Regions from separate parts of the Bacillus sp. GW821-FHT11D08 genome, predicted to be linked through region 2. Evidence: riboswitches for the same ligand, from Rfam matches in the RefSeq annotation. Region 2 holds a riboswitch; each other region holds the start of a gene.
What was found. A riboswitch is a leader RNA that binds a small molecule or an ion and turns the genes downstream of it on or off. The one in region 2 is predicted to bind S-adenosylmethionine.
Positions count from the first base shown of each region.

Region 1: linked by a shared signal. The riboswitch ahead of AC1RRX_RS06775 (phosphoadenylyl-sulfate reductase) and the one ahead of AC1RRX_RS15290 (5-methyltetrahydropteroyltriglutamate--homocysteine S-methyltransferase) in region 2 are both predicted to bind S-adenosylmethionine.
Region 3: linked by a shared signal. The riboswitch ahead of metK (methionine adenosyltransferase) and the one ahead of AC1RRX_RS15290 (5-methyltetrahydropteroyltriglutamate--homocysteine S-methyltransferase) in region 2 are both predicted to bind S-adenosylmethionine.

Region 1 covers NZ_JBXARS010000002.1:640,959-644,090, forward strand. The annotation lists gene pyrF (orotidine-5'-phosphate decarboxylase) at 1-372, shown strand, start outside; gene pyrE (orotate phosphoribosyltransferase) at 369-1,001, shown strand; SAM riboswitch class I at 1,103-1,207, shown strand; gene AC1RRX_RS06775 (phosphoadenylyl-sulfate reductase) at 1,335-2,036, shown strand; gene cysP (sulfate permease) at 2,049-3,113, shown strand.
Region 2 covers NZ_JBXARS010000007.1:219,851-222,982, reverse strand. The annotation lists gene AC1RRX_RS15300 (hypothetical protein) at 255-422, shown strand; gene AC1RRX_RS15295 (LURP-one-related/scramblase family protein) at 525-1,001, shown strand; SAM riboswitch class I at 1,086-1,172, shown strand; gene AC1RRX_RS15290 (5-methyltetrahydropteroyltriglutamate--homocysteine S-methyltransferase) at 1,251-2,387, shown strand; gene AC1RRX_RS15285 (methyltransferase domain-containing protein) at 2,421-3,132, opposite strand, start outside.
Region 3 covers NZ_JBXARS010000003.1:523,426-526,557, reverse strand. The annotation lists gene pckA (phosphoenolpyruvate carboxykinase (ATP)) at 1-1,388, opposite strand, end outside; SAM riboswitch class I at 1,586-1,725, shown strand; gene metK (methionine adenosyltransferase) at 1,895-3,097, shown strand.

The DNA of each region.
Region 1 (3,132 bases), on a different contig from region 2:
ATCGCGGTGACTCAGCTGACCAGCACTTCAGAGCAGGTGGCGAAGGAAGAGCTTCTGCTGCATAAGCCGCTGTTAGAAACGGTCGTGCATTACGGCAAAATGGCGGAAGAGTGCGGGCTGGACGGAGTGGTATGTTCGGTGCATGAAACAAAAGCCATTTATGAAGCGGTCCGGCCTTCATTTCTGACAGTCACACCGGGCATCCGCACGGCCAGTGACGCAGCTGACGATCAAGTCCGGACGGCGACTCCGTTATTTGCGAAAGAAAACGGTTCGTCAGCCATTGTCGTGGGCCGCTCAATTACAAAAGCGGAAAACCCCGTTGAAGCATATGAAGCAATTAAACTGGAATGGGAGGGCGTTCGCCGATGAAACAGGCTATCGCAAAACATCTATTACACATTGAAGCTGTCTTTTTACGCCCGAATGAGCCGTTTACGTGGGCGAGCGGCATTTTATCACCGATCTATTGTGACAACCGTCTGACATTGTCGTATCCAAAAGTGAGAAATGATGTGGCGGACGGGCTCGGCAAACTGCTGAAAGAGCATTTTCCCGAGGCGGAGATGATCGCGGGCACTGCAACGGCGGGCATTCCGCATGCTGCGCTTCTCGCAGACCGTGCAGGCGCACCGATGTGCTACGTCAGAAGCAAACCGAAAGCGCACGGCAAAGGAAATCAAATAGAAGGCGCCATTAAGAAAGGACAAAAAACAGTCGTGATTGAAGACTTGATTTCTACCGGGGGCAGCGTGCTTGAAGCTGCAGCGGCCCTTCAAAGAGAGGGCGCGGAAGTCCTCGGCGTCATTTCCATTTTTACATACGGACTGCCGAAAGCAAAAGAAGCCTTTAAAAAAGCGGGTCTTCCTTATTACTCGTTAACGGATTATGACACGCTGATTGAAGTCGCGCTTGAAAACGGAACGATTCATTCAGATGACATTGAGAAACTGAAATCATGGAAACAGAATCCCGAGTCAAAAGATTGGTTTAAAAAATAATGACAATAAAAACAGGCCTCAGGGCCTGTTTTATTATTCCTATCAAAAAACTCGGGTTGACTTCTGTTAGAATTGTGCTAAAATTTAGTACAAATCTAAAAAGCTTATCAAGAGCGGCTGAGGGACTGGACCGATGACGCCCGGCAACCTGCGTGTCATGCAAGGTGCCGCATCCAGAAAAATGCACAGCATTTTGAAGATAAGGGCTATACCGGGTCACTGTCTTTCATTCCGCTGGATTGAAAGTTTTTTATATGAAAAAAAGATTGAGGGATAAGACAACCGGCAGAAAACAACAGCTGTTTGATTGTCTCCGGGAGGAGGAAAGGAAAAATGCTAACGTATGACACATGGGAAGAGCCGGCGATTACATTTCCGGAAGACGATTCCTATAAAGGCGCGCTGTCCGTTTTAAAATGGGCATACGGCCACTACGGAGACCAGCTTGTTTACGCGTGCAGCTTCGGGATTGAAGGCATCGTCCTGATCGATTTAATTTCTAAAGTAAAGAAAGACGCGGAAATCGTGTTTCTCGATACGGGTCTTCACTTTAAAGAAACATATGAAACGATCGAAAAAGTGAAAGAGCGTTACCCGGGACTGAACATTATCCTGAAAAAGCCCAGCCTTACTCTTGAAGAACAGGCCGAGGCGCACGGAGATAAACTGTGGGAAAGAGAACCGAACCAGTGCTGCTACATCAGAAAAATTCTGCCGTTAAGAGAAGCGCTCGCAGGGCATCCGGCATGGCTGTCCGGCCTTCGCCGGGATCAAGGGCCGAGCCGGGCGAATACGAATTTCCTGAATAAAGACGACAAGTTTCAATCGATTAAAGTATGCCCGCTGATCCATTGGACATGGAAAGACATCTGGAGATATACTTCCAAGCATGAGCTGGATTACAATATCCTCCACGATCAGGGGTATCCGAGCATCGGCTGTGAACCGTGCACTTCACCTGCGTTTACCGCGGAAGATTTGCGGAGCGGCAGATGGAACGGCATGGCGAAAACAGAATGCGGACTGCATGAATAAAGGAGCTGCCCGATGGAATTAGCCGCTATTTTATTCTGCCTGTTTTTTGCCATGAATATCGGAGCCAGCGGAGCCGCGGCTTCAATGGGAGTCGCTTACGGGTCCGGCGCAGTTAAAAAGAAAACGTATGCGCTGATCATCTGCGCGGCCGGAGTCCTGTCAGGGGCGGTTATCGGCGGCGGTGAAGTCGTTAAGACGATCAGCGGCGGAATCATTCCCGAACAAACCATTACGCTCACCATTGTCTGCATTATTATCGGATCGGCGGCGCTATCATTATTCACGGCGAATGTGCTCGGCATTCCGCTGTCGACGAGTGAGGTCACTGTCGGGGCGATTGTCGGTGTCGGCGTCGCGTACAAAGTATTGTTTTTACAGCATCTTTTAGTCATCGTGAGTTTTTGGGTGCTCGTACCGTTCGTCGCGTTCTGTTTCACGTTTCTCGTCTCGAAGGTATTCAGTTCTCTGAATATTCGAGTCATTTCGAGTCGGAAACAGAAGATTTTAGGGATTGTGCTGCTGATTGCGGGGTTTTGGGAAGCTTTTTCAGCCGGAATGAACAATGTCGCAAATGCGGTGGGCCCTTTGGTTGCTGCGGGCGTGCTCAGCGTGTCCAAAGGAACGCTGTACGGAGGCATCTTTGTCGCTCTCGGCGCTCTGCTTTTAGGACGCAAAGTGCTTGAAACCAACGGGAAAAAGATTACGAGATTTTCAGCCGGAGAAGGCATACTGCTTTCAGGAACCGGCGCGGGGCTTGTCATTATCAGTTCCGTCTTCGGTCTGCCGGTCCCATTGGCGCAAGTCACATCATCATCAATTATCGGTATCGGAATGGCCAAAAACGGGCCGAACGTTTTTCATAAAGAAGTCGTGAAAACGATGCTCAAAGTATGGGTCGTTTCACCGTTTTTGTCACTGTCGATTTCGTATTTGCTTGTCTCCCTGCTGTTAAAAGGAGATTACTATTCCATCTTTATGATGGCCAGCGTGCTTTTGGCAGCTGGCGGAGCCGCCAGTCTGATGAAAGCCATCCGAAAAGAGAAACGCTCTGTCCATGAACAAGGCGGAGGCATTTAACTATTAATCTGAGTTTATT
Region 2 (3,132 bases):
AACACAAGGCAAACGAAAACACTGAAGTAGTTAATTTGATGCTTACAAAAAATAGTAAAAAAGTTATATAAACGATCATCATTCATCAGCCGATACAATCTATAGAACCACAACAAGAGCAAAACTTCTTCAACCCATAGTCATTTTTACGGAAAATGACGTTATTTTTTAAAAAAGTGACAATTGTTTGAATACTTTTCGTTTGTTTTTTCGTACAATAATAATACCAAAACTTTTTTTGGGAGGTATGTAAAATGATGCTACTTATTTTTGCTGCTTTGACAGGGTATCTTGTTTTCTCTTTCAGTAAGGACAACCGCCGGAAAACGCCAAAGACAAGCCCGCTGGTGACAGCTGCCGACACGAATAACATCATTGATTTAAATGCGATCCGTCAAAAACGCCGGATGCCGCTATCATAAAAACGACAGCTGCCGCAAAATCGGCAGCCTTTTTTTATGCACCCGGCCGATATGAAACCAACCGCCTCCTTTTTTCGTACAACATAAAAAAGGAGTTTTTTTATGTACCATTTTTACATCAAAGAGCGAATGTTGACGTTTAAGAATCGTTTTCAAGTGTTTCTTGAAAGCGGAAAAGAAGTCTACAATGTTGAAGGAAAGCTGTTTTCATTCGGTGATGAACTGAAGCTGACTGATTTGGACGGCCGCACGCTCGCCAGCGTCAATCAGAAACTGATGTCGTTCGTTCCCCGTTACGAGATTTCCGTCAGCGGCAAACCCGTCTGCCAAGTCATCAAGAAAGTCACGCTTTTCAAACCGAAATTTGAAATTTCCGGACTCGGCTGGGATCTTACCGGCGATGTGTGGGGCCGGAATTTTCAAGTGACAGACGGAAAATCAAACCGGATGACTGTCACCAAATCATGGATGAGCTGGGGCGATTCCTATCATTTGCAGATTGAAAAGGAAGAGGATATCGTTCTTTGTCTCGCGATCGCCATTGTGATAGATATGATTCTATTTGAGGGTGACAAATAAAAATATTTATCGAAATATATTGACAATATGAGAAAACATACTAAGATTAATAGTATTACAGTTTATTCTGAAAAATAGCATATTTCCTTATCAAGAGAGGTGGAGGGACTGGCCCTATGATACCCGGCAACCGCTGTTCAGCAGAATGGTGCTAAATCCTGAAGATAAGGTTGAGATTTGCGGACGCAAGCTCTTCCCTATCCGAGGGAAGAGTTTTTTTATATTTCATCAGGAAAGAAGGAATCGTTCATGTCACAGCAAAACACAGAACAACCATTGCATACGCTTCTAAGAAAAAACCCGCCGTTTCGCGCGGATCAAGTCGGAAGCCTGCTGCGGCCGGCGGCTGTGAAGCAAGCCCGCCTGCAAAGAGCGGCGGGTGAGATTTCGGCAGAACAGCTGCGCGAAATCGAAAACAAAGAAATCATCCGCAGTGTGAAAAAGCAGAAAGAAACCGGCCTCAATGTCGTGACTGACGGCGAATTCCGCCGTGCCTGGTGGCATTTTGATTTTCTCGAAAATTTAGACGGCGTCGAAGCGTTTACGCCTGAAAGCGGCATTCAGTTTCACAACGTACAGACGAAAGCGCGCGGCATTAAAGTAACGGGAGACATTGATTTTTCTCAGCATCCGATGCTCGAAGATTATAAATTCCTGCACAGCATTGCCGGCGATGCTGTTCCGAAAATGACCATCCCAAGTCCGAATATGCTGTTTTTCCGCGGAAAATTGGAAAAAGCGTCCTACCAGAATGATTACAAACAATTTCAGCACGATGTGTCAAAAGCGTATAAAAAAGCGATTCAAGCTTTCTATGACGCCGGGTGCCGCTACCTTCAGCTCGATGACACCGCATGGGCCGTTTTCTTATCAGAAGCGGGGCTTCGTCAGATTGAAGCTTTCGGCACGACGCCGGATGAGCTGCGCAAGCTGTTTGCCGCTTCCATTAATGACGCCATCAAGGACCGCCCTGACGATCTGAAGGTTACGATGCATATCTGCCGCGGCAACTTCCAATCCACATGGACGGCTGAAGGCGGCTATGATGCAGCGGCTGAAACGATTTTTGACGGGCTTGACCTTGACGGATTGTTCCTGGAATATGATGATTCCCGCTCCGGCGGCTTCAAACCGCTCCGTTATGTCAAACGCTCTGATCTTCAGCTTGTGCTTGGATTGATTACGTCGAAACATGGCGAACTTGAAGACAAGGACGCGATTAAACGCCGGATTGAAGAAGCTTCACAATATGTCAGCCTGGATCAGCTTTGCCTCAGCCCGCAATGCGGATTCGCCTCCACTGAGGAAGGAAACCTGATCACAGAAGAACAGCAATGGGCAAAACTGCGCCATGTCGTCAACATTGCCGGTGAAGTCTGGAAATAAAAAAAGACACGCGATCAGCGTGTCTTTTCCGTTTTACAGCGGATCGGTTCCGATTAAAATATCGATATCTATCGTGACAGCAGCCTCTTTCCGGCTGATAAACCGCCGGATGCTGTCATCAGTACATTTCCATGTTAAGGGCGTCATTTTCACAAGCCGCTCGAGGTCAGGCTGCGCTAAAGTCTTTGTGTAACACAGCCGTTTGCGCTCAAAGGTTTGAAAGCCCGCTTGGAATCGTCCGGCCGCAGAATCGGCGGTGTCATTCAGCCGAGGACTGTCTCCGAAGAAGAATTCCCTTACTTCCTTCAAATAATCACGCCGCGGCACCGCTTTAATGACTGTGCCGCCCTTTCGTAAAAGCCTGCTGCATTCCTTGTAATTCCAAGGTGATAAAACAGACATCACGACATCAAAACAGCTGTCGGCAAACGGCGCATCCGCCACATCAGCGACGGCAAAAACCATATGATTCCCGAAGGCCTTTGCGGCATGCATCACACCTTCTTTCGAGAGATCAATGCCGATTCCCGTCACGGAAAAAGCAGGCTGAAGCCATTTGCATACGGCGGCTAAATGAGACCCTTCTCCGCACCCCGCATCCAATATCGCCGCTGATGTTTGCGGAGATTGAATATGGGTGATGATGGCGGCAATCTCCTTTTGAACCGGCGCAAAAAATTCCCGGCTGTCAAAAAGCTCGCGTCTCGCTTCGAACAGCTGCCTGTCATAGCGGGTTTTGACCGAT
Region 3 (3,132 bases), on a different contig from region 2:
GCCGTCATGTCAGTCTGGTTCAGTCTGCCTTCAATAGCGGCCTTGACCATCGCTCTTGTATACGAAAGTTTCATCCGTTCTCCGACTCCGTACCCTCCGCCGGTCCAGCCTGTGTTGACCAGGAAGACTTGAACGCCGTGTTCGTCGATTTTATGCCCGAGCATTTCGGCATATACATGCGCCGGAAGCGGAAGGAACGGTGAACCGAAGCACGTCGAGAAAGTCGTTTGCGGAGATGTCACGCCGCGCTCGGTTCCCGCGAGTTTACTGGTGTACCCGCTTAAGAAGTGATACATCGCCTGTTCCTTCGTCAGTTTGCTGATCGGAGGAAGCACGCCGAATGCGTCCGCCGTTAAAAAGACGATCGCCTGCGGATGGCCGGCAATGCTCGGCTGCACGATATTGCCGATCATCTCAATCGGATATGCGGCTCTTGTGTTTTCCGTGTAGAAGGAATTGTCGTAATCCGCTTCACCCGTTTTTTCATCAAGCACGACATTCTCAAGAACAGACCCGAAGCGGATCGCACGAAAAATCTGCGGTTCTTTTTCCTCGCTCAGATTGATACATTTAGCGTAACATCCGCCTTCAATGTTGAAAACGCCGGAATCTGACCAGCCGTGCTCGTCATCGCCGATCAGTTTGCGGTCCGCATCGGCTGAAAGCGTCGTTTTCCCTGTGCCGGAAAGGCCGAAAAACAGGGCGACATCGCCTTTTTCACCGACATTGGCTGAGCAGTGCATCGGCAGTATATCCTGCTGCGGAAGCAGGAAGTTCATAATGGAGAATATTGATTTTTTCATTTCTCCGGCGTATTCGGTGCCGCCGATTAAAATGACGCGCTTTTCGAAAGAGACAATGATAAATGTTTCCGAATGCGTGCCGTCCGTCTCCGGATCTGCTTTAAAATGCGGAGCTGAGAGAATGGTGAAAGGCTGCGCTTGCGTGTCTCTTTCATCCGTCTCCGGTCTGATAAACAGCTGGCGCGCGAATAAATTGTGCCACGCAAATTCATTTACGACCGTAATCGGGAGTCTGTATTTTTCATCCGCTCCCGCGAATCCTTCAAACACAAACAGTTCATCCCGCTGTTTTAAGTAGCTGACGACTTTGGCGTACAGCTTTTCAAACGCCTCTTCAGAAATGGGCTGATTCACCGCGCCCCAATCAATTTGATTTTCTGTGCTTTGTTCACGGACGATAAATTTATCTTTAGGTGACCGGCCTGTATATGCGCCGGTGGTGGCGCGTACGGCGCCCGTTGATGTCAGCGTTCCTTCATTTCGGCTGATCACTTTTTCGGTAAGTTTTGGAGCCGATAAATTATGATGCACATTCGGACTTGCAAGTAATGCTTGAAGATCTGCGGTTAAATCAACTAATTTCATAAAAACCTTCCTTTGCCGGTTTATTTGTATTTCGCTGAATGTGGAATTAGTATAACATATATCTGAAAATAGTCTATACTATTTGCGGTTTTTTGTTTGTGTTTTTCCATTGCTTCCCGAAATAAAGGCGCGTAATCGCTTTAATTCATATTGACACTTTCCGCCCTTTTACGATAAGATATTTCATTGAGCGGATACTCTTATCCCGAGCTGGCGGAGGGACAGGCCCGATGAAGCCCAGCAACCGGTTTCTCTGTAAAAAAGCAGGTGAAAACACTGTGGGAAACCAAGGTGCTAACCTGATGCAAGGTTTAATATTTTCCTTGAGCGATAAGAGTGAAAGGCACACAGACCAAACCCTTTCCTCGAGTGGAAAAGGTTTTTTTATTTCATAAAATATGCCAATTAACATTCTCTGATATAGTATGACATTGTATTAAGAGGGAGCGAGTTCCGTATCATATGAAAAGGTCTTGCAAAAGATCTTTTTTCAGGAGGAAAAGTGAATGAGTAAAAACCGTCGACTATTTACATCTGAATCTGTTACTGAGGGTCATCCGGACAAAATCTGTGACCAAATTTCTGACAGTATCTTAGATGAGATTTTAAAAAATGACCCGAACGCGCGCGTGGCCTGCGAAACATCTGTAACGACAGGACTTGTGCTGGTAAGCGGAGAGATTACTACATCAACATACGTTGACATTCCGAAAACAGTCCGTGAAACGATTAAAGAAATCGGCTACACACGCGCCAAATATGGATTTGATGCGGAGACTTGCGCTGTTTTAACATCAATTGATGAACAGTCTGCGGATATCGCAATGGGTGTCGATCAGGCTCTTGAAGCGCGTGAAGGCACAATGAGCGATGCTGAAATCGAAGCAATCGGAGCGGGAGACCAAGGCCTGATGTTCGGTTATGCGTGTAACGAAACGAAAGAGCTTATGCCGCTTCCGATCTCTTTGGCGCATAAATTAGCCCGCCGTTTGAGCGAAGTCCGCAAAGAAGACATTCTTCCGTACCTTCGCCCTGACGGCAAAACGCAAGTTACCGTTGAATATGATGAAAACAACAAGCCGGTCCGCATCGACGCGATCGTCATTTCAACTCAGCACCACCCGGAAATTACGCTTGAGCAGATTCAGCGCAATCTGAAAGAGCATGTCATTAATCCTGTCGTGCCTGAGGAACTGATCGATGAAGAGACAAAATACTTCATCAATCCTACGGGACGTTTCGTAATCGGCGGACCTCAAGGTGATGCGGGTCTGACCGGCCGTAAAATCATCGTTGACACATACGGCGGATATGCACGCCACGGCGGCGGCGCATTCTCCGGTAAGGATGCGACGAAGGTAGACCGTTCTGCGGCATACGCTGCGAGATACGTAGCGAAAAACATCGTGGCAGCAGGTCTTGCTGATTCTTGTGAAGTGCAGCTTGCATACGCAATCGGCGTGGCACAGCCTGTTTCTATTTCCATCAATACATTTGATACAGGAAAAGCTTCTGAAGAAAAACTGATCGAAGTCGTACGGAATAACTTCGACCTGAGACCTGCCGGCATTATTAAAATGCTTGATTTGCGCCGCCCGATCTATAAGCAGACAGCTGCTTACGGCCACTTCGGACGTCATGATGTGGATCTTCCTTGGGAGCGTACTGACAAGGCGGATGCGCTTCGCAAAGAAGCACTAGGAGAATAATTTTATAGCCGCTTACTTAAGCGGCTTTCCCTTTT